Regions from separate parts of the Aquipuribacter nitratireducens genome, predicted to be linked through region 1. Evidence: riboswitches for the same ligand, from Rfam matches in the RefSeq annotation. Region 1 holds a riboswitch; each other region holds the start of a gene.

What was found. Region 1 has a riboswitch for S-adenosylmethionine ahead of WAB14_RS03895 (flavin reductase family protein). Riboswitches for the same ligand answer to the same signal wherever they lie in the genome.
Region 2: linked by a shared signal. The riboswitch ahead of WAB14_RS07805 (bifunctional o-acetylhomoserine/o-acetylserine sulfhydrylase) and the one ahead of WAB14_RS03895 (flavin reductase family protein) in region 1 are both predicted to bind S-adenosylmethionine.
Region 3: linked by a shared signal. The riboswitch ahead of WAB14_RS01300 (O-acetylhomoserine aminocarboxypropyltransferase/cysteine synthase family protein) and the one ahead of WAB14_RS03895 (flavin reductase family protein) in region 1 are both predicted to bind S-adenosylmethionine.

What each region holds. Positions count from the first base shown of each region.
Region 1 is NZ_JBBEOG010000002.1:95,991-105,295, reverse strand. Features, by position in the region: gene WAB14_RS03900 (diguanylate cyclase domain-containing protein) at 1-1,739, opposite strand, end outside; SAM riboswitch class I at 1,883-1,974, shown strand; gene WAB14_RS03895 (flavin reductase family protein) at 2,135-2,653, shown strand; gene sfnG (dimethylsulfone monooxygenase SfnG) at 2,650-3,831, shown strand; gene WAB14_RS03885 (glycoside hydrolase family 5 protein) at 3,866-4,948, opposite strand; gene WAB14_RS03880 (GtrA family protein) at 4,941-6,113, opposite strand; gene WAB14_RS03875 (ArnT family glycosyltransferase) at 6,110-7,993, opposite strand; gene WAB14_RS03870 (glycosyltransferase family 2 protein) at 7,990-9,305, opposite strand, start outside.
Region 2 is NZ_JBBEOG010000003.1:321,693-330,997, forward strand. Features, by position in the region: gene WAB14_RS07785 (HhH-GPD-type base excision DNA repair protein) at 198-776, opposite strand; gene WAB14_RS07790 (universal stress protein) at 773-1,159, opposite strand; gene WAB14_RS07795 (NUDIX domain-containing protein) at 1,303-1,785, shown strand; gene metX (homoserine O-acetyltransferase MetX) at 1,835-3,037, opposite strand; gene WAB14_RS07805 (bifunctional o-acetylhomoserine/o-acetylserine sulfhydrylase) at 3,052-4,374, opposite strand; SAM riboswitch class IV at 4,404-4,516, opposite strand; gene WAB14_RS07810 (hypothetical protein) at 4,628-5,152, opposite strand; gene WAB14_RS07815 (RNA polymerase sigma factor) at 5,137-5,814, opposite strand; gene WAB14_RS07820 (DUF4192 domain-containing protein) at 6,006-7,259, opposite strand; gene WAB14_RS07825 (YkvA family protein) at 7,345-7,713, opposite strand; gene WAB14_RS07830 (DUF885 domain-containing protein) at 7,849-9,305, opposite strand, start outside.
Region 3 is NZ_JBBEOG010000001.1:309,783-319,087, reverse strand. Features, by position in the region: gene WAB14_RS01345 (RNA polymerase sigma factor) at 1-607, shown strand, start outside; gene WAB14_RS01340 (anti-sigma factor family protein) at 604-870, shown strand; gene WAB14_RS01335 (cation:proton antiporter) at 901-2,127, shown strand; gene WAB14_RS01330 (redoxin domain-containing protein) at 2,124-2,669, shown strand; gene WAB14_RS01325 (hypothetical protein) at 2,662-3,267, shown strand; gene WAB14_RS01320 (dihydrolipoyl dehydrogenase family protein) at 3,264-4,700, shown strand; gene WAB14_RS01315 (HhH-GDP family DNA glycosylase) at 4,711-5,361, opposite strand; gene WAB14_RS01310 (hypothetical protein) at 5,508-5,663, shown strand; gene WAB14_RS01305 (hypothetical protein) at 5,666-5,788, shown strand; SAM riboswitch class I at 5,891-5,979, shown strand; gene WAB14_RS01300 (O-acetylhomoserine aminocarboxypropyltransferase/cysteine synthase family protein) at 6,186-7,541, shown strand; gene WAB14_RS01295 (LLM class flavin-dependent oxidoreductase) at 7,559-8,881, shown strand; gene WAB14_RS01290 (high affinity choline transporter 1) at 8,889-9,305, opposite strand, start outside.

The DNA.
Region 1 (9,305 bases):
GCGCGCTTCGCCCGGTACATGGCGGCGTCCGCCCGCTCGAGGAGCCGCTGCGGGTCGTCGTCGGGCTCCGACAGCGTGAGCCCACCGCTGACGCCCACGTCGAGGGCGGTCCTGCCGACGACGAGGGGCTCGGCCATCCGCTCCATGAGGCGCGCGGCGAAGGCGTCCGCGTCGGCCGGTCCCGCGAGCCCCGGGCAGCACACGACGAACTCGTCGCCACCCAGGCGCGCCACGGTGTCGGCGGGACGCACCGCCTCGCAGAGCCGCCGGGCGACGAGCACGAGGAGCTCGTCGCCGGTCTGGTGCCCGAAGGTGTCGTTGACGGCCTTGAAGCGGTCGAGGTCGACGAAGAGGACGCCGACGGAGCTGCCGTCCCGGCGCGCCCCGGCGAGTCCCTGCGCGAGCCGGTCGAGCAGCAGCGTCCGGTTCGGCAGCCCGGTGAGCTCGTCGTGCAGCGCGAGCCGGGTGAGCCGCTGCTCGGCGTCCTTGCGGTCCGTCGCGTCGACCATCTGCACCGTGAGCCGGGCGCCCCGGACGGCGTCTCCGTCGCGACCGACGAGGTCCGCGCCGACGAGGACGTGGAGCCACCGGGCCGTGCCGTCCGGCAGGAGGACCCGCGCGTCGCCCTCCCAGGACGCGGCCCGCCCGCTCGCGACCGCGACGAGCCCGGCACGGACCTCGCGGACGTCGTCGGAGTGGACGAGCGCCAGCCAGTCGGAGCCGACGACCTCGCCGGCGGCACGTCGCAACAGGGTCGCGGTCGCCGGGTTGGCGGTCCGCACCTCGGTCGTCGTCCCGTCCGGACGCAGCCGGAGAGACACGTGGCCGGCGAAGGCGGTGTCGACGCTGCGGCGGGCGCGCGCCTCGCTCACGCGGACCGCCTCGAGCAGCTCCTCGCGCTCGTGCCGGCTGATGGCGACGCTCATCGCGACGAGGGCGAGGACCGCGAGGAACCCCTGGGCGAGCAGGACCCGTGTCGTGGGCGAGCCCGCCCCGGCGAAGGGGCCGTGGCCGAGGACCGTCAACGTCACGGTCGCCGACCACGTGAGGACGAGGTGGGCCGACGTGAGGAAGCGGCCGAGCCGCATAGCCGCCCACAGGGTGAGCGGGATGGTGGCGTACGCGATGTTGAGCCCGTCCGCGACGAGGAACACGAGCCAGTAGCCGGCGACGGTCGCGGCCAGCAGGACCGCCGCCTCCGCCCTCCGGGCCGCGACGACCTCCGACGCCTTGGGCGGCCAGGTCCACGCGACGGACAGCACGAGCGCCGTGCTCACGAGGTTGCGAACGAGGACGAGGAAGGCGGCGAGCGGCCCGTCGACGTACACGGGAGTGGCGACGAAGAGGACGGCGGCGCCGGCCGCGGCGGCCGCGAAGGAGCCGACGAGCACGAGCGAGGCGCCCCGGACGGACGTCATCGGACGCGGTCCGGCGCGCAACAGGCACAGCACGCCGGCGCCGACGGCGGCGTGGACCAGGTTGGAGGCCGCGAAGGCCGGGGCCTGCGAGGCGGGGATGCCGGTGAGGACGTTGACGACGGTGACCGACGCCGCCATCAGCCCCGCTGCGGCCAGCGCCTGCCGGGGACGCCTCACCTGGGTGGCCCAGAGCACGGCGACGCCCGCCGCCGGCCACACGAGCGACAGTCCTGACAGCGCCGACGCTGCCGTCGTGGCCGTCAGTCGCCCGAGGACCGCCGCAGCGGTGAAGGCGACGAGGAAGAGGACGGTCGAGCGCACGTCCTGGTGATCGGCAGCGGGCGGGTCGCGATGCGGGGCCGACCGGGTGACGGCCCTCGTCACGCAGCGTGAGCACGTCCGAGGCGTGAGACGTCCGCTGCGGGAGGTGGACACGAGGGGGCGACGGCCGCCACAGTCGTCCTCGTCCATCCAGAGCGGCCGAGAGACCTGGCTCGTCGACGCCGCAGCAACCCCCCGGTGACGGGTGAGGGTGCTCCCGCCAGGCCGATGGAGGCCATCACCGTGAACGTCCGTCCTGCTCCTGACCCGACCCGCGCGCCGCGGCTGGTGCGCCGCCGTGTGGTCGACCTGCACAGGACCGGGTCCAGCGCCTGTCGGCGCCGGACCTCCTGAGCCGCCCGACCACCCTTCCCGCACCGCCCACAGGAGCCACCATGACCACCCCCACCTGGGGTGGACCCGCCGTGGACCTGCGCCGCGCGTTCCGATCCGACGCCTCGAGCGTCTGGGTCGTCACGACCGCGCACGCAGGCCGGCCCGTCGGGTTCACCGCCGTGTCCGTCACCTCCGTCTCCCTCGTCCCGCCGCTGCTGTCGTTCAACGTCTCGAGGTCGTCCTCGAGCCTGCACGCCCTCGTGCAGAGCGGCCGCTACGCCGTCCACCTGCTCGCCGCCGACCAGGCCGAGCTCGCCCGACGCTTCGCCGCCGACGCCGCCCTCCGCTTCGGGCCCGCGACCGCGTGGCGCTGGGGCGACGACGACCTGCCGCACCTCGACGGGGTCGTCACCCGCGTCGCCGGCGCCGTCCTGCGGTTCGTCGAGGCAGGGGACTCCCTCCTCGCCCTCGGCGAGGTCCACCGCGTCACGGGAGCCGACTCCCCGGGCGTCGAGCCGCTCGTCCACCACTCCCGCACCTACACGCGTCCCGCCGCTCTCGAAGGAGCCGTCGCATGACCGAGCCCGTCCGCTTCGCCGACCCCCTGCGCTTCGCCGGCACGAGCACTCCGCTCCGCTTCGCCTACTGGGTGCCCAACGTCTCCGGCGGCCTCGTCGTCTCGACCCTGCCCCAACGGACGTCGCACAGCCCCGAGTACAACGTCGACACCGCGCGGGCCGCCGAGGCCGCAGGCTTCGACTACGCCCTCACGCAGGTCCGCTACGGCGCGAGCTACGGCGCGGACGAGCAGCACGAGTCGACGTCGTTCTCCCTCGCCCTGCTGCTCGCGACCCAGCGCCTCAAGGTCATCGCCGCCGTCCACCCCTACTTCTGGCAACCGACCGTCCTCGCGAAGTGGGCCGCCACCGCCCAGGCCCTCACGGGCGGCAGGCTCGCCCTCAACGTCGTGTCCGGCTGGTTCAAGGGCGAGGCGGTGTCGTTGGGCGCGACGTGGCTGGAGCACGGGGAGCGCTACCGGCAGTCCGAGGAGTTCATCGAGGTACTGCGCGGGGCGTGGACCACCGACGGCTTCACGTACCGGGGCGACTTCTTCCGCACCCGCGACCTCACCTTCCGCCCCCAGCCGGACGTCCTCCCGGAGATCTTCCAGGGCGGCAACTCCACCGACGCCCGGCACATGGCCGGGCGGGTGAGCGACTGGTACTTCATGAACGGCAACAGCCCCGAGGGCGTCGCGGAGCAGGTCGCGCAGGTCGGCGGCTACGCGGCCGCGAACGGGCGCCGCGTGCGATTCGGCGTCAACGGGTTCGCCGTGGTCCGCGACACGGAGGCGGAGGCCCGGCAGGTCGTCGAGGACATCGTCGCCCACGCCGACGTCGAGAAGGTCGAGGGCTTCGGCGAGGCGGTCCGGCAGGCGGGCCGGTCGACGTCGGACGGGACGGGCATGTGGTCGGACAGCACGTTCCGGGACCTCGTCCAGTACAATGACGGCTTCCGCACCGGGCTCGTCGGCACGCCCGAGCAGGTGGCCCGTCGCGTGCTCGCCTACCGCCTCGTCGGCGTCGACCTGCTCCTGCTCGGCTTCCTCCACGTCCGGGAGGAGGTGGAGGCCTTCGGGCGGCGCGTCATCCCGCTCGTCCGCGAGCTGGAGGCGGAGGTCGCGGGGGTCGCGGACCCCGTCGCCCACCTCGACCTGGAGGATGAGCTCGCCGCGGCCCTCGCTGCGGCCGGCTGAGGCCGCATTGCCACGGGGAGCCGGCGCGGACGCCTCAGTGCCGCGCCGGCTCCACGACCCGGGCGATGCTGGTCGCGTGACGCAGCGGAGTCCCCGTGTACACCGACAAGGGGTAGCCGTCGCCCCAGCGCTCGCCGGTGGCCCAGCAGGCGACGTCGACGCCCCCGCCGATGAGGCGCTCGTACGCCTGCGCGCCCAGCCGGTTCCAGCGGCGCCAGTCTTCGGGGTGCGCTGCCGCGGGCTCACCGGACGGCCAGCCGACCTCGCCGAGGAGCCCGCGCACCCCCTGCTCGTCGCACCATCGGAGGAAGCCGTCGAGCTCGGTCGCCACCTTCGCGGCAAGCGACTCCCAGCCGTCGCGTCGTGCGCGGGCGTCGTCGACGGCGAACGGTGCCGGGTACGTGCCCCGGTGCTCGTTGCTCGCATCGAAGTAGTAGTGCGCCTCCGCCCCGCTACGGCCCAGCGGGTCTTCCACAAACCACCGCGGGTGCGTGACGGCCCACGACGCCGCTGACGACCACCGCTCCCCGGACACCCACACCCACGCACGGGACCCGGCTCCGCGCACGGCGTCGACCGCCGCCTGGGCGGCGGTCTCCCAGCCGCGCGCACCGCCCGGCATGTCGTGCGGCTCGTTCATCAGGCCGAGCTCGACCCGGTCGTCGCCGACGAGGGCTCCGGCCAGCCGGCCCCACAGGTCGGCGAAGGCCTCGACCGGCACGGCCGGGCTGCCGACCGGCTCCCCGCGGAAGCGACCGAAGCCGTGGACGTCGAGGACGCACGCCATGCCCCGCTCCGTGCAGTGCCCGACGACCGTCCGCAGCTCGGCGAGGTAGGCGGGCTCGAGCGAACGGCCGAGGTGGGGCTGGACCGACTCCCAAAGGAACGGCAGCCTGACGAGTTCGTAGCCGCGCTGGGCGAGCAGCTCGGCGGTGCTCACGGGGTCGAAGGCGCCCCCGACCTCGAACTCCGCACCCGCGACGTTGACCCCCACCCGGCCGGGGGTACGCCCGGCGCACGCGGCTGCCACAACGAGGAGCGGGACGACGGCGACGCCCGCCGCACCCCGCAGGAGGGAGCGGCGGGTCAGGACCGGCGCGGTGCCGGCCTCAGGCACCGCGACGGGCACCGACCGGTTGGCCCTCGGACGCGACCACGACCGCGTCCGGCGCGACGGGCACCGTGCGCGGCGGCCGACCGCGATACACGACCCGGGACACGAAGAGGAACCGGACGACGAAGGCGACGGCGATCGTGACGGCCTGCGCGGCGACGGGGTGCAGCCCGGTGAGGGACACGAGCGCCACGAGCGCCGGCAGCCGCAGGGCGGTCTCGATGTTGTTGAACGCGAAGAACTGCAGCGCCCGGGACCACCACGGGTGGACGCCGTCGCGCAGGTCGTGGAACACGAAGCGCTCCGACAGCAGGAAGTTGTGGAGGATGCTCACCTCCGCCGCCACCACGGCCGCCGCCACGTACGGCGTCGCGACCGCCACGAGGGCCCACATGACGGCGAGGTTGACGAGGGCACCGAGCGCCCCCACCACCGCGAAGCGGCTCATGCGCCCCATCCGGAGGCTGACGAGCTGATGGAGGAAATGCAGACCGTTGCGCCACGACGCCTTGCTCTCCCCGTCATGGCGGACACCGAACGCGAACGGCAGCTCCAGGACCCGCAGGTCGTGGCGGGCGAGCACCTCGAGCAGGATCTTGAACCCGCGAGGCCGCAGCCGGTCGGTGTCGACGGCCGCGCGGCGCAGGCAGAAGAAGCCCGTCATCGGGTCGGTGCACAGCCGCCCGATGCGCTTCGGGAAGCACGCACGAGCCAGCATCGTGCTCACCCCGGACACCGACCGCCGCCAGGAGCCGGCCAGACCACCGGCGTCGCCGTCACCGGTGTACCGGCTCGCGACGACGACATCGGCGTCCTCTGCCGCATGACGAAGGGCGGGGACGAGCTCCGGCGGGTGCTGGAGGTCGCCGTCCATGACGACGACGAACGACGCGCGGCTGTCACGGATCCCGGCGGTCACTGCACCTGCGAGCCCTCCGACCCGCTCGCCCGGCGCCCGGTGCAGCAGGCGCACCCGGACGGGGTGTCCCTGCCGCGCCACCTCGCGGACGCGGTCGGGGGTGTCGTCGGTGGAGTCGTCGACGAAGAGGACCTCCGCGGTCTCGGGCCGCTCGAGGGCGGTGGACAGCCGGCGGACGAGGATCTCGACGTTGCCGCCCTCGTTGAAGGTGGGCACGACGACTGTCGTGTCGGGGGCGGTGGGGCTCACGAGGTCTCCTCGGGGGTCTCGGCGAGGACGTCGGTGACGACGTCGGTCGTGGTGCCGTAGCGGTCGGCCAGCTCGGCGGGGGTGGCGTCCGCCGCCTCCGAGCGGATGGCGTCGACCTGCCCGTTCGTCAGGCCCTCGTAGGGGCTCGGCGCCGCGAGGCGCAGCTCGAGGGCGCGGCGCTCGAGCGCGAGTTCCTGGCGCTGCCGCGAGGCCGCACGGGCCTCGCGCTCCTCGATCTCCGCCTGCGTGAGGACGTCGCGGAGCTCGACGCGGCGCACCCCCACGCCGCCGGACCACACGACCTCGCTGTTGTCGTAGGCCTCGCGGACGACCGGGGCCATGTCGCTCATGGAGTCCCGGGTCCACAGCAGGTAGTCGATGCTCTCGTAGCTCGGCACGACCTCCTCGGCGACGGCCGGGTCGGAGTCGACCTTGTAGAACCACACGACGTCCTCGCGGTCCCTGCCCGCCGCGACGAGGTCGTTCCAGTAGGTGTTGTCCACGACGAGGACGGCGTCGTCGGGCACCTCGGCCTCGACGACCTCGAGGGCGCGGGCGTGGACGGCGTTCTGGTCCGCGGCGTAGGCGAAGCGGTAGCGCTCGCGGGCGTCCTGCACGGGCTGCCACGCCATGAGCGCGACCACGACGACGAGGAGGTACGACGGCACGAGGGACACACCGTGCCGACCGGCCCGCATGCGCTGCCACAGCTCGTCGACGACACCGACGAGCACGAGCGCGCAGAACGGCAACATCGCGATGACGTACATCGCCGGTAGGTAGCCGCCGGGCCGGAGCGCGACGAGCGTCGCGATCACGACCGCGAGCGCTGCCGGGCGCAACCGGCGCAGGAGCAGCGCGGGCAACGAGAGACCGATGCCGAGGAGCAGGAGGTACGGGTCCTGGTCGAGCCAGCCGAGGACGGTGCCGTGGGCCCCGCCGTCGGCACCGGAGGGGTCGAGGACGGAGCCGGACCCCTCGCGCGAGGACAGCTGGAACTGCACAGCCGCCCACACGGAGACCCGCTCGTCGCTGGGGAGCAGCTCGCTGCGAATGGCGGCGTACGTGAGGTAGAGGGCGCCGGTGAGCGCGGTCACCACGCCGAGCCCCACGACGGCGAAGCGCCGCGTGCGCGGGTAGGTGGCCTGCCACACCGCGACGAGGAGCGCCGGCGCGAGCACGAGCACGGTCTCCTTCGTGAGGACGGCGATGCCGAAGGCGAGGCCCGCGAGCATGTGGAGCCCGAGATGGCGGCGACGGTTGAGGGCGAGGACGAAGGCCCCGAGCAGCCACGGCATCGCGACGTTGTCGAGCAGGACCTGGCGCCCCCAGAACAGCGTGAGCGGGTTGAGGGCCCACACCAGCACGGTGGCGAGGGCCCATCCGCGGGACATGCCCACCCGGCGGGCGAGCAGGAGGAGCAGCAGCGCCGAGACGACGACGTAGCCCACCATGACGGCCCGGCCGGCGAGCAGGGCGGGACCGTCGTCGAGGATCAGGTCGGGCAGCCACGTCAGCCCGGCCAGCTGCAGCCAGCCGACGGGCGGGTGGTCGTACCAGTAGGTGTACGGCGCGAGGGTGCCGAGCTCCTGCACGGCCCAGGCCTGCGAGAAGTACGTGCCCTCGTCGTCGACGAAGCGCGGCCAGCCGACGAGGTTGGTCGCATGCGCCGCCCCGATCACGACGAGCGACAGGACGACGGTCAGCCGCGTGACGAGCGGACCGGCGGTCGAAGAGGTCGGGCGCCGGCGCGCACGGGCGTGGCGCGGCGGGTGCGGGGGGCCGGACGGTGGTGCCGGCGCGCGTCCGTGTCGCGGGAACGGGTCGATCGCCGGCAGCGGCGCGGGTGCGGTGCCGCGCTCGAGGGTGGGTGCGCTCACGCGGCCACCTCCACTCGATCACGTGCAGGCACGGCGTCGCCGGACGCGGCCCCCGTCAGGTGGGACCCCACGTGGGCTGTCTTCTCCCACGCGAAGTCGCCCGTCACGTACTTGACGAGCGCGCGGACCACCGCCACGGCGAGCAGCACCTGGTAGAAGGGCATCGACACCACGAGCCGCACGTAGTCGCGGAAGCGCACGCCCAGCTGCATCTCCTCGTCCCACTCCCGGAGGATGAGCACCTCGAAGGCGAGCATCGCGAGGGTCGGCACGAGCGGCAGCAGGGTGACGAGCACGACGAGCGGCGGCACCTCGGCGAGGAACGCCGTGAGGACGGCGACGGGCAGCACGAGACCGGCGAATGCGACGGCGTGCTGCTGTACGAGGGTCCACCACGCGTGCACGCGACGCGAGCGCGTCGGGAGTCGCTTCCAGTCGCCCTTCGACAGCACCTGCATGAAGCCGAGCGCCCAGCGCGTCCGCTGCTTGACGAGCTGGGGGATGCGTTCCGGGGTCTCCTCACGCGTGACGAGCGACGGGTCGTAGGCGACCTCGATGCGTCGCCCGCGCGTGGACAGGCGCACGCCGAGGTCGCAGTCCTCGGCGAGGCAGGAGCCGTCCCAGCCGCCGACCTCCAGCAGCAGGTCGCGGCGGACGAAGACGGTGTTGCCGCCGAGGGGGATGAACCCGGACAGCGCGTGCCCGTGCAGCCGACTGCGGAACCAGATCCGGTACTCCATGCAGTTACGGAGGCTGAACCACGAGTCCTGGTAGTTCATGAGGTGGACCGCTCCCTGCACGACGTCGGCGTCGCGCTCGGAGAACACGCGGTCGACGTTGACGAGCAGGTCCGGGGCGGCGAGCGACTCCGCGTCGAAGACGCCCACGACCTCGTTGCGGCACATGAGGAGGGCGTCGTTCAGCTGCTTCGGCTTGTTCTTCGTGCCGACGGGGTCGTGGTTGACCGAGACGCGGACCCGCGCGTCCCGCGCGGCGAACCGGTGCGCGGTCTCGACGGTCGGGACGTCGTCGTGGCCGACGGAGATGATGACCTCGACATGCGGGTGCGACTGCGCGAGGAGCGCGTCGAGGGTGGCCCGCATGACAGGCTCCTCCTCCTCCCGGCACGGCATGATCAGCGAGAAGGAGCGGCGTACCACCGGCCGGCGGTGGGGCGGGTCCTGATTGAGGTCGAGGACGGTGTCGTCGGCGCCCGGGTAGCGGGCGCGGTCGTCGTGGTCCGGCAGGAGCCACGCGTGCATCTGCCACCACAGGGTGGTGACGGCGACGGCGGTGAGGGCGAGCGCGACGA
Region 2 (9,305 bases), on a different contig from region 1:
TCCTGCAGGGAACGGTTCTCGTGCTCCGACGACACGCACAGCCCTTCGTCGACTACGGTCAGGGGGGTCCTGGCGCCGTCCGTGACCGCGACGACCAGACCTACCATTGTAGTCCTACGCCCGTGGCGCTCGGCGACGCAGGCCCCTCCTCGTGCACCCAGGGGAACGCGCCGGACGTCCTCGGTGTTCCGTCGTCGTCAGGCTCTCGAGGCGGCCTTCCGCTGCTGCTTGAACTCCCGCACCCGGGCGGTGCTCGCGTCGTCGACGACGTCGGCGACCGACCGGTGGACGTCCGCCTCGCCGTACTCGCCCGCCGCCTCCCGCCACCCGTCCGGGCGCACCCCGAGCTGCTTGCCGAGCAGTGCGACGAAGATCCGCGCCTTCTGGTCGCCGAAGCCCGGCAGGGCCCGGACCCGTCGCAGCAGCTGCGCCCCGTCGTCGACGTCGCGCCACAGCGCGGCGGCGTCGCCGTCGTAGTCGTCTCGCACCACCCGCGCGAGCGCCTGCAGCCGACGCGCCATGGAGCCGTGGTAGCGGTGGACGGCGGGCGGCCCCGCCATGACGGCGGCCAGGTCCGCCTCGGGCATGCCCGCGAGGGCGACCGGGTCGAGGCGGTCGGGGGTGCCCGGGAGGCGCTCGAGGATGCGCGCGGGCCCCGCGAACGCGGTCTCCATCCGGATCTGCTGGTCGAGCAGCATGCCCGCGAGCAGCGCGAACGGGTCGCGGGACAGCAGGGCGTCCGCGCGCTCGTCCCCCGTCAGCCGCAGGGACGTCACGGCCCGTCCTCGCCCTTCACCGCCAGCACCGGGCACGTGGCGTCGAGGAGGATCCGCTGGGCGTTGGACCCGAGGATGAGCTTGCCGACGGGCGACCGCCGGCGCAGCCCGATGACGATGACCGTCGCGCCCACCTCGTCGGCGACACCGAGCAGGTCGTCGGCCGGGTCGCTGCTGCGCGGCAGGTGCCGGACCTCGTACGCGAGCCCGCGCTCCCCCAGCCGGCCCACGTGCGGCTCGAGGTCGGCCTGGACCGCGTCGGTCGTGTCCTCCCGGCTGCTCACCACGACGAGCCGCGCACCGTGGCGCACGGCGGCGTCGACGCCGTGGGCGAGCGCGGCCCGCCCCTCCTTGCTCGGCAGGTAGCCGACGACGACGGCCATGTCACCTCCAGGTCCCGCACCGGCCGGGTGGCCGGCGACCGCGGTCACGCGGTGACCGTACCGGCGACCGTAGCCCTCTCGGCGGCAGCGCGCGCCACCGACCGTCCCGGACCCGGCGGCGTCGGCGGACGTACGCTGCCCGGGTGGCGGGACGCGACGGCGACGGCTGGGTCTCCTGCCGCTGCGGCGCCCGCCACTGGGGCCGGCACGGCGCCGCGGGGCTCGTGCTCGTGCGGGCGCGCGACGACGGCGCAGCGGAGGTGCTCCTGCAGCACCGGGCGGGCTGGGTGCACGACGGTGGCACGTGGGCGGTACCCGGCGGGGCGCGGGACAGCCACGAGGACGTGGTCGCCGCCGCCCTGCGCGAGGCGGTCGAGGAGGCGGGCGTGCAGGCCGCCGACGTCGTGGTCGCGGCGACGGTCACGGGGACCGACCACGGCGACTGGCGCTACGACTACGTCGTGGGGGTCGTCGCCGCCGGCGCCGCCCTCGGGGCGGCGAACGCCGAGACCGAGGCGCTGGCGTGGCGCCCGGTGGACGAGCGCCCGCAGCTGCCGCTGCACCACGGTCTCGCGCGGGACTGGGACCGGCTGGCCGCCGCAGCGCGCCGCGCGGTCGGCACCTGACGCGCCGTCGGCACCTGAGGCGCGGTCGGCACCCGACGCGCGGTCGTCCTCAGCCGGCGACGCCGCACGGCGCGGCGGCCTCCCCGGCGCTGTCGTCGTCGCTGTCGTCACCGCTGTCGTCACCGCTGTCGTCGGCGTCGGCGTCGGCGAGCGCGTCGGCGAGGGCGCGCGCGACCTGGGCGGTCTCCACGAGGAAGCCGTCGTGGCCGAAGCGCGACGTCACGAGGACGTAGCGCGCTCCCGGCACCAGGGCCGCGAGCTCCTCCTGCTGCTCGGTGGGGTACAGCCGGTCGGAGTCGACGCCCACGACCGTGGTCCGCGCCCGCACCCGTCCGAGCGCCGCGGCGACCCCGCCGCGACCGCGACCGACGTCGTGGCCGTTCATCGCGCGCGTGAGGAGCACGTAGCTGCCGGCGTCGAAGCGGCGGGCGAGCTTGCCGGCCTGGTGGTCGAGGTAGGACTCGACGGCGTAGCGGCCGCCGACCAGCGGGTCCTCGCCGTCCTGCGCGTCGCGGCCGAAACGCGTGTCCATCTCCCAGCGCGAGCGGTACGTCACGTGCGCGATGCGACGTGCCACGCCGAGACCGGTCACGGGGCCCTCGTCGGGCCCGTCGTGGTAGTCCCCGCCCCGCCAGGCGGGGTCGCCGGTGATGGCGGCGAGCTGGGGGGCGCACCACGCGAGCTGGTCCCCGGACGCGGCGGCGCAGCTGGCGAGCACGACGCAGCGCTCGACGCGCCCCGGCAGGCCCACCGCCCACTCCAGGGCCCGCATCCCGCCCATCGAGCCGCCGACGACGAGCGACCACCGGCGCACGCCGAGCGCGTCGGCCAGGCGCGCCTCGACACCCACCTGGTCGCGCACCGAGACGTGCGGGAAGCGACTGCCCCACGCCCGGCCGTCCGGGGCGGGCGAGGCGGGCCCGGTGGTGCCCTGGCAGCCGCCGAGGACGTTCGCGGCCACGACGAACCAGCGGTCGGTGTCGACGGCGAGACCCGGACCGACGACGCCGTCCCACCAGCCGGGCGAGGGGTGCCCGGGGCCGGCCGGGCCGACGACGTGGGAGTCGCCCGTGAGGGCGTGCTCGACGAGGACGGCGTTGGCGACGGTGCCGTCCGCCCCGCGCCTGGGCGTGCCCCACGTCTCGTACGCGACCCTCGCTCCCGGCAGGGAGCCGCCGGCCTCGAGGTCGAGCGGGCCCACGTCGACGAAGCGCCGTCCGCCGGGGGGGTCGCCCTCCCGCCACGCCACCACGCGCCGGGCCCCGCTCAGGCGCCCTTGGCGGCCCGGAAGCCCGCCTCGAGGTCCGCGAGGATGTCGTCGACGTGCTCCAGGCCCACCGAGAGCCGCACGAGACCGGGCGTGACCCCGCTCGCGCGCTGCTCGTCGACGCTCAGCTGGCTGTGCGTGGTCGAGGCCGGGTGGATGACGAGGCTGCGCACGTCGCCGATGTTCGCGACGTGGCTGTGGAGCTCGAGGCCCTCGACGAAACGCCGCCCGGCCTCGACGCCCCCCGCGATCTCGAACGCGAGGACGGAGCCGGACCCGCGCGGGGCGTACTTCTCCGCGAGTGCGTGGAACGGGCTGCTCGGCAGGCTGGCCCACGCCACGCGCTCGACGTCGTCGTGGCCCTCGAGCCAGTGGGCGACCGCGCGGGCGTTGTCGACGTGGCGCTCCATGCGCAGGCTCAGGGTCTCCAGACCCTGGCCGACGAGGAAGGCGTTGAACGGGCTGACGGCGGCGCCGACGTCCCGCAGCAGCTGCACGCGCGCCTTGAGGATGTACGACAGGTTCGCCCCGAGGGCACCGCCCTCGCCGAGGTCGCGGGCGTAGACGAGGCCGTTGTAGCTGGGGTCCGGCTGGTTGAAGCCGGGGAAGCGCTCGGGGTCGCGGCCGTAGTCGAAGCGGCCTGCGTCGACGACGACGCCCGCGATCGCGGTGCCGTGCCCGCCGAGGAACTTCGTCGCGGAGTGGACCACGACGTCCGCGCCCCACTCCAGGGGGCGGACGAGGTACGGCGTCGCGACGGTGTTGTCGACGACGAGGGGGACGCCTGCGTCGTGGGCGACCGCGGCGACGCCCTCGATGTCGAGGACGTCCTGGTACGGGTTGGAGATCGTCTCGGCGAAGAACGCCTTGGTGCGCGGCCGGACGGCGGCGCGCCAGGAGTCGAGGTCGTCGGGGTCCTCGACGAACGACACCTGCACGCCGAGCTTCGGCAGCGTGTAGTGGAAGAGGTTGTACGTGCCGCCGTACAGCCGGGGGCTGGAGACGACGTGGTCGCCCGCCTCGGCGACGTTGAGCAGGGCGATGGTCTCTGCGGCCTGCCCGCTGGCGAGCAGCAGCGCGGCGGCTCCACCCTCGAGGCTCGCGACGCGCTGCTCGACCGCGTCCTGGGTGGGGTTCATGATCCGCGTGTAGATGTTGCCGAGCTCCTTGAGCGCGAAGAGGTTCTCCGCGTGCTCGGTGCTGTCGAACACGTAGGACGTCGTCGCGTAGATCGGCAGAGCCCGCGCGCCGGTCGCCGCGTCGGGGCCGGGGCCCGCGTGGATCTGGCGGGTCTCGAAGGACCAGGAGCTGTGGTTCGACATGGTGACCTCCCGTGGACGGGGGCCCCTCGGGCCCGCGCTTGCCGCCACCGGTCGGGGACGGCCCGGTCCTCACCCGGGGCACCCCACCGCGGAGGAGGGTTGCCGGCCAGCGAGCCGGGGCTTGGCGCTGGCGCTCATGACCTGGGTGCAGGGTACGGCACCGGTCCCGGCGGGACCGGGTGACCCGCCCCGTCGTCCCGCATCCCGGACGCCGGTGGCGTCGCAGGGCCTGCCGACCTGCCGCGCGCAGTGCTCACAGCGTGAGCGCGGGGGTCACCACCCCGGCGAGGACGCGCGGGTCCTCGCTCGCCTGTCCCGGCCCGCCCTCGTCGTCACTGGCGAGGACGAGCTGCAGGTGGCCGGGCGGGACGACGTCGAGGGTGAAGCGACCCGACTCGTCGCACGCCGTGAGGTTGGTGCCCGCCGAGGTCCGGACCTCGAGCCGCCGCTTGCCGCCCGGCGCCACCCACCCGTCGACCCGGTGCCCGCCCGTGACCTCGCTGATGGCGAGCATGACGGTGAGCGCACGGCTCCCGAAGGTCACGGTGCGGACGTCGTCGCCGCGCGCAGCCGCGACCGCGAGCCCCTCCTGCTGCAGGCGCATGAGCTCCAGGTCGAGGTCGCCGGCGAGGGCGTCGGCCTGCAGCGCGAACCGCACCCTGTCGACGAGGCCGTCCGGTGGGGCGTCGAGGGCCTCCCACATGCGCCGCAGCTCTGCGTGCAGCTCGGCGGGGTCCCCGTCCCCGGCTCGCGCGGCGCTCGTCACGTCGTGGTCCACGACCCCTCCTCACCCAGCCGCTGGCGCAGCTTCTTCAGGCAGCGGCCCCGGGTGGGGCCGATGCTGCCGACCGGCATGTCGAGGTCCGCCGACAGCGCGGCGTAGTCGGGCCGGTCGGCGAACGCGATGACGCGGAGCAGGCGCTGGCACCGCTCGGGCATGCCGGCCACCGCCTGCCACAGGCGTCGGCGCCGGTCCGCGTCGACCACCTGTGCGGCGGGACCGGGCGCGGGGTCGGGCGTGGTGAGGAGCACGGGCTCCGCGTCGTCGACCGAGCCGCGCCTGGCCGCGGCCGCGCGGGCGGCGTCCCGTCGCACGGTGACGAGCAGCCACGCGAGGACCGCCTGCGGGTCGCGGAGCGAGGAGCGACGCCTGGCCAGCGCCACCCAGGCGTTCTGGACGACGTCCTCGGCGACGACCGCCTCGATCCGGTAGGCGCGCGCGGTGTGCCACAGGGTCGGTGTGAGCAGGGCGACGAGTTCGTCGCACGCCGTCGTGTCGCCGTGCGACCACCGTCGCATGAGGTCGGCGGCCTTGTCGGCGAGCACGTGACGCGGCCGGGGGGCCTCGTCGCCGTCCGCGGACCGCGAGCCGCCGCGCGCGCCGGGCACGCTCACCGCCCGGACCTCGAGGTCCGACTCGGCTGTGGGGGTGTCGGGCACCGGTCTGCCTCCTCCTGCGCTCGGGTGCCGCGGCCGCGCGGTCACCCGTCCCCCGACGCTAGTGGTCGGCCGTCGGCGCGGCCAGGGTCTGGCCGGCCGGTGCGCGGACGGTCCGCGCACGCAGGGAGGAGGGTGCGGCGGCTGCCCTGATACGCGCCCGCCCGGGCTCGGGCGCCCGGGGTCGGCGGCGCTCACGCCGCGCTGCCGTCGAGCCCGCAGCCCGCCTGCCGCGCCTCGCCCGCGCTCGGCACCGAGGCCCTCCCGGGCTCCACCCCGGGGGGCACCGCGGGGTCGGTCTCGTGATCCGTCACGGGGTGCGGCCCGAGGCCGTGGTCGAGGCACTGCAGGACCAGGGCGGCGAGGGACTGGCGCGGGTCGTCGCGCAGGGCCCGCTCCGCGAGCACGAGCGCGCGGGTGCCGTCGCCCGCGGTCCAGGCCAGCCACGCGTGACCGGCGAGGACGACCGCCCGTCCCAGCGGCGCCGACAGCGACGCCATGCGCCGCAGCACGACGCCCGCGGCGTCGAGCCCGGTGGTGCCGAGGTGGGCTGCCCGGTCGAGGACGTGGTGGGTGTCCCGGCCCGCGAGCAGGTCGCGGGCCCCGCCGGGGCCGGCCGGGGTGAGGGCGGTGAGGCAGGCGTCGCGCAGCCCGCGGTCCACACGCCACGCCCCGACGAGCCGTCCGGTCGACTCCGGTGGCGGGGGCGCGGGCAGGTGCCCCAGCCACTCCTCGAGGAGCTCGGCCCGCCCCACGGGATCCGGTCCGGCGCCTCCGGGACGTGAGCGCTGCGCCCGGACGGCGCGCCGGTGGGCGGCCGCGGCGGTCGCGAGGTCGACGGGCGACGCCGGATCCGGTTCCGGCTCGACCGCGGAGCGGTCCGCGGCGAAGGTGCGGCCCCCCACGACGAACGCGGCGGCCACCGGGTGGGACGCGAGTCCGTCGGTGTCCCGGCCGCCCGGTGGGCAGCATGCGGCGTCGTCGCACAGCAGGGACCGGTACCGCGTCGGCCCTACGTGGACGAGGTCGAGCAGGTCGGGGGCGCCGGCGACGGACCGGAGCCCGGAGCGGACCGTCTCGGCGAGCGCGTCGAGGGCACCGGCGTCACGGCGGGCGACCTCCTCGGCGTCGTCGTCCGCGTACACGGCGACGAGGACGGCGGTGCACCGGTTGCGGACGAGGACACCGGCCAGGTGGGGCCACCCCGGTGCGGGGGTGCCCGGAGGCCCCCCGACGGCGAGGTCGACCCGGGCGGCGAGGCGGACCTCGCGGCCGTGGAGCCCGACCGCGACGAGCGACCGCGTGGGCCGGTGCCCCAGGAGGTACGGGATCGCGGCCACCAGGCCGTCGGGGCGGGTGATGCGCACAGGACCGTCCGTCGGGTCCCCGTGGTCGCCGCCGGAGGTCCGTCCGGAGGTGTGCGGGTCGGTGCTGTCGTCGTCGGCCATGCCCCGACAGTGGCCTCGCCCCCGCACGCCGCGGCAGGCCCGCATCCGCCTGTGGACGACCTGCCGGGCCTGTGGACGGCCGACCTCAGCCGACGACGGTGCTCCGGACGACCCGCTCGCGCGTGCGCTCCCAGTCGAGGAACCGGTCGACCTCGGCGAGGACCGCGCCGGCCAGCCAGGCGGTGACGACGGCGTCGTCGGCCAGACCGAGCGGACCGAGCAGCACCTCCGGCAGGACGTCGACCGGCGAGAGGACGTACAGCAGTCCCAGTCCGACGCCGACGAGACGGGACCGGTCGACGTCCCCGTACCGCCCGCGGAGCAGGTCCGACACGAGGCGCGGCAGCGCCCGCAGCCGCTGCACGAGGCTGTACCGGCCCCCGCCCCGCAGTGCCTGCAGGAGGACTCCGAGCGCCGCCGCGCGACCCGTCCTGCCCGTCCGTGCTGCTGTCATCGCCTGCCTCCGTGGTCCGCCCCGGTCAGCCTGACCGGTCGTCGTCCTGACGTCACCTCAACGCACGAGCGCCCCGTCCTGTGCCCGGCTCGCTGGGCCCGGCTCGCTCGGCTCGGCTCGCTCGGCCCGGCCTGCTCAGCCCAGGACCGCGAGCTCCGGCTCGAGGTCGTCGAGCCCGAGGGGACCGAGGTCGAGCGCGGCGGCGTGCCAGGCCCGCAGGTCCAGCTGCCCGCCTCGGGCCGACGCGGCGGCCGCGGCGCGGGCACGCCCCGCCAGCCACGCGCGCTCCCCCAGCTTGTAGCTGATCGCCTGCCCCGGCATGCCGAGGTACCGCACGACCTCGGAGCGGCGGAACTCCGCCGGCAGACGGGTCCGCTCCGCCAGGAGCAGCCCCGCCACCTCGGGGGTGAGGACCTCCCCGGCCGCCACCACCGGCAGCCCCTGCTGGTCGTGCGGGACGTGCAGGCCCAGGTGCATCCCGATGTCGATGACCACCCGCACGGCCCGCAGCGCCTGGGCGTTGAGGTAGCCCATCCGCTCGCCGGCGTCGCGGAGGTGGCCGAGCTCGTCCATGAGGGTCTCCGCGTACAGCGCCCAGCCCTCCGTCGCCGCGGACACCGACCCGACGCTCAGCTGGAAGGACGACAGGTCGCGGGCGCGGCTCGTCCAGTGCGCGAGCTGGAGGTGGTGTCCGGGAACGCCCTCGTGGTACCAGGTCGACACGATGTCCCACAGGGGGAAGCGCTCCCGTCCCAGGGTGGGCAGCCAGGTGCGGCCGGGTCGGGCGAAGTCGAGGCTGGGGCGGGTGTAGTACGGGGCGGCGGCGGACCCCGGCGGGGCGATCCGCGCCTCGACGACGCGGACGGGACCCTCGATGTCGAAGACGGTGCCGTCGAGGTCCTCGATCGCGCCGTCCATGAGCGCCTGCAGGTGCAGGCGCACGGGCTCCACCCCGTCGACGGCGGGACCGTGGGCGTCGAGGTGGGCCATCGCCGCCGCGGGTGTGGCCCCGGGCAGCACCTCCTCGGCCACGGCGACCATGCGGGCGTGGACGGCGGCGAGCTCCCGCCAGCCCCACGCGTACACCTCCTCGAGGTCGAGGTCCGCGCCGGTCCAGCGGCGCGCGCCCAGCAGGTAGCGCTCCCGGCCCACGGGGTCCGGCGTCGCGGCGACGGCGGGCAGGTACGTCTCGGAGAGGTGGTCCCGCAGGGAACGGACGGCGGCCAGGGCGTCGGCACCGGCGCGCTCGGCGTCGCGGCGCAGGGCCGGGGACGGACCTCGCCCGGCGGCGTCGAGACCCGCGAGGAGGCCCTCGAGGTGGTCGGCGAACCAGCCGCGCCCGCCGGCCACCGCCGCCCAGCTGTCGAGCTGCGCGACGACGTCGCGGACCTGAGCCGGTCCCGCGCCCAGCCCGGCCGCGACCCCGGCCTCGAGGCTCCGCACGTAGCCGGCGAACGCGGTCGGCACCCGCGACGTGCGGTGGACGGCGGCGGCGACGGCCGCCTCGTCGTCGACCGGCATGGCGAGCAGGGCGGCGCGCACGCGCTGCACGGGGCTGAACAGGACGCCGACGTCGCGCAGGTGCTCCCCCG
Region 3 (9,305 bases), on a different contig from region 1:
GCTGCTCGCGGGCGACGAGGCCGCGTTCCGCGCCCTCGTCGAGCAGTGGTCGCCGGGCATGCTGAGGCTGGCCCGCACGTGCGTGCGGACCGACGAGAGCGCCCGGGACGTCGTGCAGGACGCGTGGCTCGCCGTCGTCGAGGGCCTCGACGGCTTCCGGGCGGAGGCGAGCCTGCGGACGTGGGTGTTCCGGATCGTCCTCTACACGGCACGCCGACGCGGCACGACCGAGGCGCGGACCGTCCTGCTGCCGGAGCAGGACGGCGGCCCGAGCGTCGACCCGGCCCGCTTCCGCACCGAGGACCCGTGGCGACGGCACTGGACGGACGCCGGCGCACCCCGGCCGTGGCACGAGGACCCCGAGGACGCCGCCGAGCGCGCCGAGACGCGCGCCGTGCTCGCCCAGGCTCTGTCGCAGCTGCCACCGCGGCAGCGGCTCGTCGTCCTGCTCCGCGACGTGGAGGGCCTCACCGCGGAGGAGGCGTGCGCCGTGCTCCAGGTGTCCGCCGCCAACCAGCGCGTGCTCCTGCACCGGGCGCGGGCCGCGCTGCGTGCCATCCTCGAGACCCGGCCTGTCGGGCCGACCCGGACGAAGGAGGCGTCATGACGAGGCCGTGGGCGCTCGACGAGTGCCAGGACGTCGTCGAGGCCGTCACCGACTACCTCGTGGGGGCGCTGCCCCCGGACGAGGCTGCCACCCTGCGGGCGCACCTCGCCGAGTGCGAGGACTGCGCGACGTACGTCGCCCAGGTCCGGCGTGTCTGCGGCGACCTCGAGCACCTGCCGGACGGGCCCGCCGACCGCCTTCCCCCGGCGCTGGTCGACGCGCTCACCGAGCGGTTCTCCGCCCGGCACCCCCGACGTCCGTAACGCCGCGCGGTCCTCGCCGCACCCTCGTGCGTGGAGGACCTCAGCGGCCTGCTCGTCGTCATGGTCGTGGCGGCGCTCGCCGGGCTCGCGCGCGCGGTCGTGCCGGCGCGGCTCGTGCCGGGTCCCGTCCTCGAGCTCGTCGCCGGCATCGCGCTCGGTCCGTCGCTCCTCGGGCTCCTCGTGGTCGACGACGCGGTACGGACCCTGTCCCTGCTCGGCCTCGCGGTGCTCCTCCTGCTCGCCGGTTCCGAGGTCGACCCGACGACGCTGCGGGGCCCGACGGGGCGTCGCGCCCTCCTCGCGGCCGGGGTCGGCGTGGGCCTCGCCGCCAGCCTCGGGGCGGGGCTCGCGGCATCGGGCGTCGTGGCCGGGCCGGCCGCCCTGCTCCTGGCCGTGACGCTCACCGGCACCGCCCTCGGCCTCGTCGTCCTCGTCGTGGTCGACGCCGGCCGCGCCGGGACACCCGCCGCCCAGGCGGCGTTCGTCGGCTCGTCCCTCGGCGAGATCACCGCCGTCCTCGGGCTGTCCCTGCTCTTCGGCATGGGCGGAGGCGGTCCCGCGGGGCGTGCCACCCTCCTCGTCGCCTTCGCCGCGATCGCCGTCGTCGTGCTCGCCGCGACGGCGGTCGGCGCCCGGGTCCCGCCGCTTCGGCGCGCGGTGACGGCGGGGCCTGCGGCCGGCGCCGAGACGGCGGTGCGGCTGCTCGTCGTGCTCCTGCTCGTCCTCGTCGTGCTCGCGACCCGGCTGGGTTTCGAGGCCGTGCTCGGCGCCTTCGTCGCCGGGCTCGTGCTGCGCGCGGCGCTGCCGCACGGGATGCGGGAGGGACCCGTGCTGCCGTCGGGGCTCCGGGCGCTCGCGCAGGGTCTGCTCGCCCCGGTCTTCTTCGTGGCCGCCGGGGCGTCGCTCGACGTCCGCGGGCTCGCCGTCGACCCGTCCGCCGCCGTGCTCGTGCCGGTCGTCGTCGTCGGGCTCCTGCTCGTGCGCACCGTGCCGGCGCTCCTGCGCACCGACCTCGCGCCGCGCGAGCGCGTCGCCGCCGGGCTCCTGCAGGCGGTGTCGCTCCCGCTGCTCGTCGTCGCCGGGACCCTCGGGCAGGAGTCGGGGCTCCTCGACGGCGCCCAGGCCGCGGCCCTCACCCTCGGGGGCCTCCTCACCGTGCTCGCCGTCCCACCGGTGGCGCTGCGCCTCCTGCCCGTCCCCGCCCCGGCCGACCGGTCCTCCCCCGCCGCCGTCCCCCTCGCGAAGGAGCACGTGTGACCACACCGTCGTCCGACACCGGCGCCCTGCGGCCCGGGGCGCGCCTGCCCGACCTCACGCTCCTCGACTCCGACGGGTACCCGCGGCGCCTGCTCGACCTGCCGGGCGGGGACCCGCTCGTCCTCCACCTGCACCGCGGCTGGTTCTGCCCGAAGGACCGGACCTACCTGCGCCGGGTGCTCCTGCCGTTCGCCGGGGAGCTCGGGGTCGCGTACGCGCGGCTGGTGTCCGTCAGCGTCGAACCGCCGGAGGTGCAGGCGGCCTACCGCGCGGGGCTCGACGCGACGTGGACGTTCCTCGCGGACCCGACACGCGTGCTGCAGACCACGCTCGACCTCCGCGAGTGGACGGACACCGTCCACGACCCGTACGTGCCGACGGTCGCGGTCGTGCGTCCCGACGGCATCGTCCACGAGACGTGGAACGGCTACTGGTACCTCGGGCGACCCGGCGCGGACGAGCTGCGCCGGTCGCTGCGCGAGGTGACCCGGCAGGTGCGCCGCGACTGGGTCGTCGAGCGGCCCGCGGGGACCCGTGCCTGACGCCGTCGCGTGGCTCGCGCTCCTCGACGAGCCGCCGGCCTCGGCGAGTCGCGCGGTGCCCGTGTCCGACGGGGCCGGTCGCCTCACGTGGCTGTGCGCGTGGCACGTCGTGCTGGGCGGCGGGGCGCCGGACGCCGCGTACTGGCGGCGCCCGTCCGCGGACGCGGTCCGCGTCGACCCCGACGTGCTGGCCGACGGGGCCACACCCGACGAGGGACCGTCGCTCGTCGTCGCGTGGACCGTGCCCATGCGACGGGCACGGCCCCTGCACGACGACCCGGCCGTCGTGGCGGCGACGCGGCGGGCGCTGCGCGACGGCGGCGGCCTGGCGTTGTGCACGGCCGCCGTGGCGGACACGGTCCACTGGGCCGGCGGGCTGAGCGCGGTCACCGAGGACGTCGCCGCTGCCTGGCCGGGGTGGCGGTCGCTCGACCCGTGGCGAGGACTCGCCCCGACGTGCGTGCTCGGCGTGCCGCCTGGTGTCCTCCGACCACGGGCGCTGCCGCCCGCCCCGGGCCTGCAGCGCCGGGCCGGGGCACCCTGGCCGGCCGGCACGTTCGCGACCGCCGGGGACCCGACGACAGGAGGACGACGATGACGGACGGGCGAGAGCAGGACGAGGCAGGGGCGGAGGCAGACGTCGAGGTCGACTGCGTCGTGGTCGGGGCCGGCCCCGCCGGGGAGGTCGCGGCCGGCAGGCTCGCCGACCACGGCATGGAGACCGCCGTCGTCGAGGTCGAGCGGGTCGGCGGGGACTGCTCGTTCTGGGCGTGCATCCCGAGCAAGGCGCTGCTGCGCCCCGGCCACGCCCGGCACGCGGCCCTGCGGGTGCCAGGTGCGGCGCAGGCCGTGACGGGACCGCTCGACGCGGACGCCGTCCTCGCCTTCCGCGACGAGGCCGTGTCCGGCTACGACGACTCGGGGCAGGTGCCGTGGCTCGACGGCAAGGGGGTGCGGCTCGTGCGCGGCGAGGGCCGTCTCGTCGGTGAACGCGTCGTCGAGGTGCGCGGGAGCGACGGCGGGACGACGCGTCTCACCGCCCGGCACGCCGTCGTCCTCGCGACCGGCTCGGCGGCCGCCGTCCCGGACGTGCCGGGCCTGCGGGACGCCGCCCCGTGGACGAGCCGTGACGTGACGTCCGCACGCCGCGTGCCCGAACGGCTCGTCGTCATCGGCGCGGGCGTCGTCGGGCTCGAGATGACGCAGGCGTTCACGCGGCTCGGGTCGTCGGTCACCCTCCTCGAGCGGGGCGACGCCCTCCTCCCGCGCCTGGAGCCGGTCGCCGGGCGGCTGCTCACCGAGGCGCTCACGGAGGACGGCGTCGACGTCCGCTTCGGGGCCGATGTCCGTCGGGTCGCGCGCGATGCCGACGGGACGGTCACCGTGACCCTCGCCGACGGGGAGGTCGTCGCCGACGAGGTCCTCGTCGCCGCTGGACGACGGCCGCGCACCGACGCGCTCGGCCTCGAGGTCGTCGGTCTCGAACCCGGCCTGGCGGTGCCCGTCGACGACACCCTCCGCAGCGAGCGGGCACCGTGGCTGTACGCGATCGGTGACGTCAACGGCCGCGTGCTCCTCACCCACCAGGGCAAGTACCAGGGCGGTGTCGCCGCCGACGCGATCGTCGCCCGCGCCCGGGGCGGGGAGCCGCCGACGACCGCGTGGGCCGACCACGCCGCCGTCCCGCAGGTGGTCGTCACCGACCCCGAGGTCGCCGCCGTCGGCCTCACGGCGGCACAGGCCCGCGACGCCGGGCACGAGGTCCGCGTGCTCGAGCACGACATGTCGACCGCCGGCAGCTACCTGCACTCCCCCGCCGGCTACCGCGGCGGCGCCGTCCTCGTGGTCGACGCCGCCCGTGACGTCGTGCTCGGCGCGACGTTCGTCGGCCAGGACGTCGCCGACCTCCTCCACTCCGCCACCGTCGCGGTCGTCGGCGAGGTTCCCCTGTCGCGGCTGCGGCACGCGGTGCCGTCGTTCCCCACGATGAGCGAGGTGTGGCTTCGGCTGCTCGAGGAGGCCGGGGTCTGAGCCGGCGGGCTCACGCGGCGGCGTCGCGCACCCGGTCCGCGGCGCCGTCGTCGAGCGTGACGCGGGTGCACGCGGCGGCGAGCCGCGGCAGGTCGTCGGGGGACACGAGCCCGGCCAGGGCGTCCGCGTCGTCGGGGAGCCCGACCGCGCGGGCGCCGTCGAGGACGCGGTCGTCGAGGAACGGGGCGACCTCGGGCCGGACGCCCTGCACCTCGCGGCAGTAGATGGCCGAGCCGGTCGGGCCGATGCCGGGCACCTCCTCGAGCAGCCGACGCAGTCCCTGGACGTCGTCGGCGGAGCCGTGCATGCGGCGCAGGTCGCCGCGCCAGCGCTCCTGCACGAGCTCGGCGGTGTCGCCGAGCATCGTCGCGGTGCGTTCGTCGTAGCGGCGGTACCCACCCTCGCCCAGAGCGTCGACGCGTTCCTGCCACGTCGCCTCCGCCATCGCCTTCGGTGTCCTCATGCCCGCCGAGGACAGGGCCCGTGCGGACGCGACGGCGATGCCGGCGTCGATCCGCGCCGACAGGAGGTTCGCGAGGACGAGGAGCCGGAACAAGGGCGACGGCGTGTCCTTGAGCCGGATGCCCGCCTCGGCCGCGTACGTCGTGCCGTGGGCGTCGAGGAGCGCACGGACGAGGTCGGTGCGGGTGGGGCTGCTCACCCGGTCATCGTGGTCGCGTCGGGCGTCGGACGCAGGTCCTCGCACGTCGTCGGACGAACTGTGGCCAGGCTCCCGGCACGGGATTCGAGGACCTGCCCCCGGACGTCGACGAGCGCTCGCTCACCGAGCCCACCCTCGTCGCCGACGTGCTCGACCTCGTCGTGCTCGAGCGCGACCGGCACGGCGGCGCGATCGCGGTGCTGCTGTGCGACGACGACGCGCGGCTGCGCGTGCCCGTCGTCGTCGGTGACATCCCGCCCGGGCTCACGCTCGCCGAGCGCACACGGAGCCCGAGGGCCTGAGCGTGCGGGCCGACGACGAGCTGTGGGCTCGCGCGGCCGTCGCCGCCTGCGCCTCCGGCACGCGCCTGCTCGGGGTCCACGTCATCACGCTCGAGGGGTCGCGACCGGTGCCCGTCCCTGCCTGACGACCGGGACGACACACGCCGGGCGGCTGGGCGGGCGCCCGGGCGGGTGACGTGCGCCACGCGCCCGTTGACACCCGCCCGGACCGTGCGGTTCCCTCGTCGCACCCATCCAGAGCGGCCGAGAGACGTGGCTCGTCGACGCCGCAGCAACCACCCTCCGGGGAAGGTGCTCCCGCCACGGCCGATGGAGGAGTCCATGCGCACCACGACCGAGGTCGTCACCACCCGCACGTCGCACCGGGTGCGGGTCGAGGCGGCGATGCGGGCGACGGAGTCCTGTCAGGCCTGAGCCGCCTGCCGGCACCGCGGCCCCAGCCGCGCGCTGTCGCCGACCCGTCCCTCGCAGACCTGCGCTGCGGCACCGTCGTCGTGCCCGCGCCCCGTGGAAGGCCCATCCGTGCCCGAGTCCCCCCGTCCCCGACCGCTCCCCTCGCCTCGTCCCCAGCCGCGCGGCTTCGCGACCGACCAGGTCCACGCCGGCGCCGACCCGGACGCCGCGTCCGGCGCGCGCATCCCGCCCATCCACCTCACCGCGGGCTTCGTCTTCGACAGCTTCGACACCGCCGCCGCCCGGTTCGCCGGCGACGACGACGGCTACACGTACTCCCGCGTCGGCAACCCCTCCCACACCGCTCTCGAGCGACGTCTCGCTGCCCTCGAGGGCGGCGACGACGCGATCCTCGTCGGGTCCGGGCAGGCCGCCGTCACCGTCGCCCTCCTCGGCGTCCTCGCCGCCGGCGACCGCCTGCTGAGCAGCGCGAGCCTCTACGAGGGCTCGCGGGGGCTGTTCCGTGACAACTTCTCCCGCTTCGGCATCGGTACCGACTTCGTCGACACCCCCACCGACGTCGAGGCGTGGCGACGGGCGATCCGGCCGACGACCCGGGCGCTCTTCGTCGAGTCGATCCCCAACCCGTCGAACGACCTCCACGACCTCGCCGCGCTCGCCGACCTCGCCCACGAGCACGGGCTCCCCCTCGTCGTCGACAACACCCTCGCGACGCCGTACCTGCTGCGCCCGCTCGAGCACGGCGCCGACGTCGTCGTGCACTCCGCGAGCAAGTTCCTCGCCGGGCACGGCGCCTCGCTCGGCGGGGTCGTCGTCGTCGGTGGCGACCACGCGTGGGCGCGCCGGGCGGACATGCACCCGCACCTGCACGAGCCGTCGGCGCTGCTGCGCGGTTCCTCGTGGACCGACGCGCACGGCGACGCGGCCTACGCCCGCTTCACGCGCGACCTCGTCGCCGCCCGCCTCGGCCCGACGATCTCGCCCGTCCACGCGTTCCTCCTCCAGCAGGGCGTCGAGACGCTGTCGCTGCGGGTCGCGCAGCACAGCCGCAACGCGCTCGCCGTCGCGCAGTGGCTGCACGCGCAACCCGACGTCGTCGACGTCGGCTACCCGGGCCTGCCGGGTCACCCGTCGCACGCGCTCGCGCAGCAGTACCTGCCGCGGGGGGCGGGCTCGGTGTTCACCGTCACGCTCGCCGGCGGCACCGACGCCGCGCGGGCGTTCGTCGACGCCCTCGCGCTCGTCAGCCACATGACGCACCTCGGGGACGTGCGCACGCTCGTCCTGCACCCGGCGTCGACCACCCACGCGCACCGCACGTCGGCGGAGCGGGCCGCGGCCGGCGTCCACGACGGGACGCTGCGGCTGTCCGTCGGGATCGAGGACGTCGCGGACGTCGTCGCCGACCTCGCCCGCGGCCTCGCCGCCGTCCGCGACGCCCTCACCGCCGCGCCCGCGGCCTGACCCCCAGGAGCAGGAGCATGGGACGACTGCAGCACCTCGGCTGGTTCTTCTCCCGCGGGTTCGGCCCGCAGGGCTGGGGCCGCGAGGACCACCGCTGGGGGTACCGCTGGCAGGAGCCGCGGCTGTACCAGCAGGCGGTCCGCGAGCTCGAGCAGGCGGGGCTCGACCTCGTGATCATGGAGGACGCGGTGTCGCTCGGGAACCCGGAGACCCTCGACCTGCGGGTCCGCGAGGCCTACGGCGGACCGAAGCACGACCCGCTGCTGCTCGCGCCGTACCTTTTCGACGTCACCTCGCACATCGGCCTCGCACCGACGGTGAACGCCGGCATCACCCCGCCGTACCTCGCGGCGCGGCAGGCGGCGACGCTGCAGCACCTGTCGGGGTACCGGTTCGGGCTCAACGTCGTCACCGACGTCGGCAGCGCCCGGCACGTCGGCGCCGCCCCGCTGCCGCACGACGCCGCCTACGACCGGGCCGAGGAGTGGGTCGGCGTCGTCAGGCGGTTGTGGCACTCGTGGGGCGACGGCGCCTTGGTCGCCGACGAGGGGACGTGGCGGTTCGCCGACGGCGACCGGATCGACGCGTTCCGGCACAGCGGCGAGTACTTCGACGTCGCCGGCCCGCTCAACGCCGTGCCGTTCGCGGACGGCGACGACCCGGTGGTGGTCTCTCCCGGCGGGTCACCGCGCGGGCTCGCGTTCGCCGGCGCCCACTCCGACGTGCAGCTCGCCCTCGCCCCGCTCGACGTCGACAGCGTCCGCGCCTACCGGCGCCGTGTCCTCGACGCCGCCGCGGCCGCCGGGCGCAGCGACAAGGACATCCGCGTCCTGTTCGTCGTGAAGCCGGAGATCGTGGCGAGCCCGGAGGAGGCGGACCGCGTCGTCGAGGCGTCCCGGCACCCGAGCGAGGCGGACCTGCTCCGCATCGCCGTCGGGCAGTCGAGCGACCTCGAGACCGACCTGACGCGCCTGCCGCTCGACGAGCCGGTGCCCGCGTCGGCGTTCGGGGACCACGTGTCGCAGGGCACGATCCGCGGGCTGCTCGGCAGGGACGGCGAGCTGGGTCGGGACACGCTCCGCGAGGTGCTGACCCGGAAGGCGCGGAAGGGCCGCCTGGCGGACCGGACGGGGTTCGTCGGCACGGCGGAGGAGCTCGCCGACTACGTCGAGGGGATGGGCGACGACGCCGGCAACAACGGCTGGATCCTGTCCGGCGACCTCCACCCGACGACCGTCCACCGGATGCTCGACGACCTCGTGCCGGTGCTGCGGCGCCGCGGCGTGCTGCGGAGCGAGTACGGGGACGGCGGGGTGCGGGCGAACCTCTTCGACTTCTGAGGGGTGCTCACGCCTGCCCGGCCGGCACGCCCTCCGCCTGCCGCGCGGCGGGCACCCGCAGGTCGATCTCCTCGCGCGCGCCGATGCCCTCGACGTCGTGCAGCTCCGGCCGGGGCGTGGTGAGCAGCGCCGTCACGACGAAGACGACGAGCGAGGCGCCCGTGGCGAGGAAGACCGGGTAGCCGTCGAACCCGGCCGTGACGAACGAGTTCGGCACGTACAGCAGGTCGTTCGGTGCCCCGTAGATCGTCGGGGTGAGGACGAACGTCGTGAGGCGCACGACCGCCCCGGTGAGGATCGCCGCGAGGGCGGCCGCGGGCGTCGAGCGGGCCCAGTAGACCCCCAGCGCGAACGGAACGAGCAGGCACGCGCCCATGACGTCGAACGCGAGGGTGAGGAGGATCCCGGTCTGCGGCACCTGGAT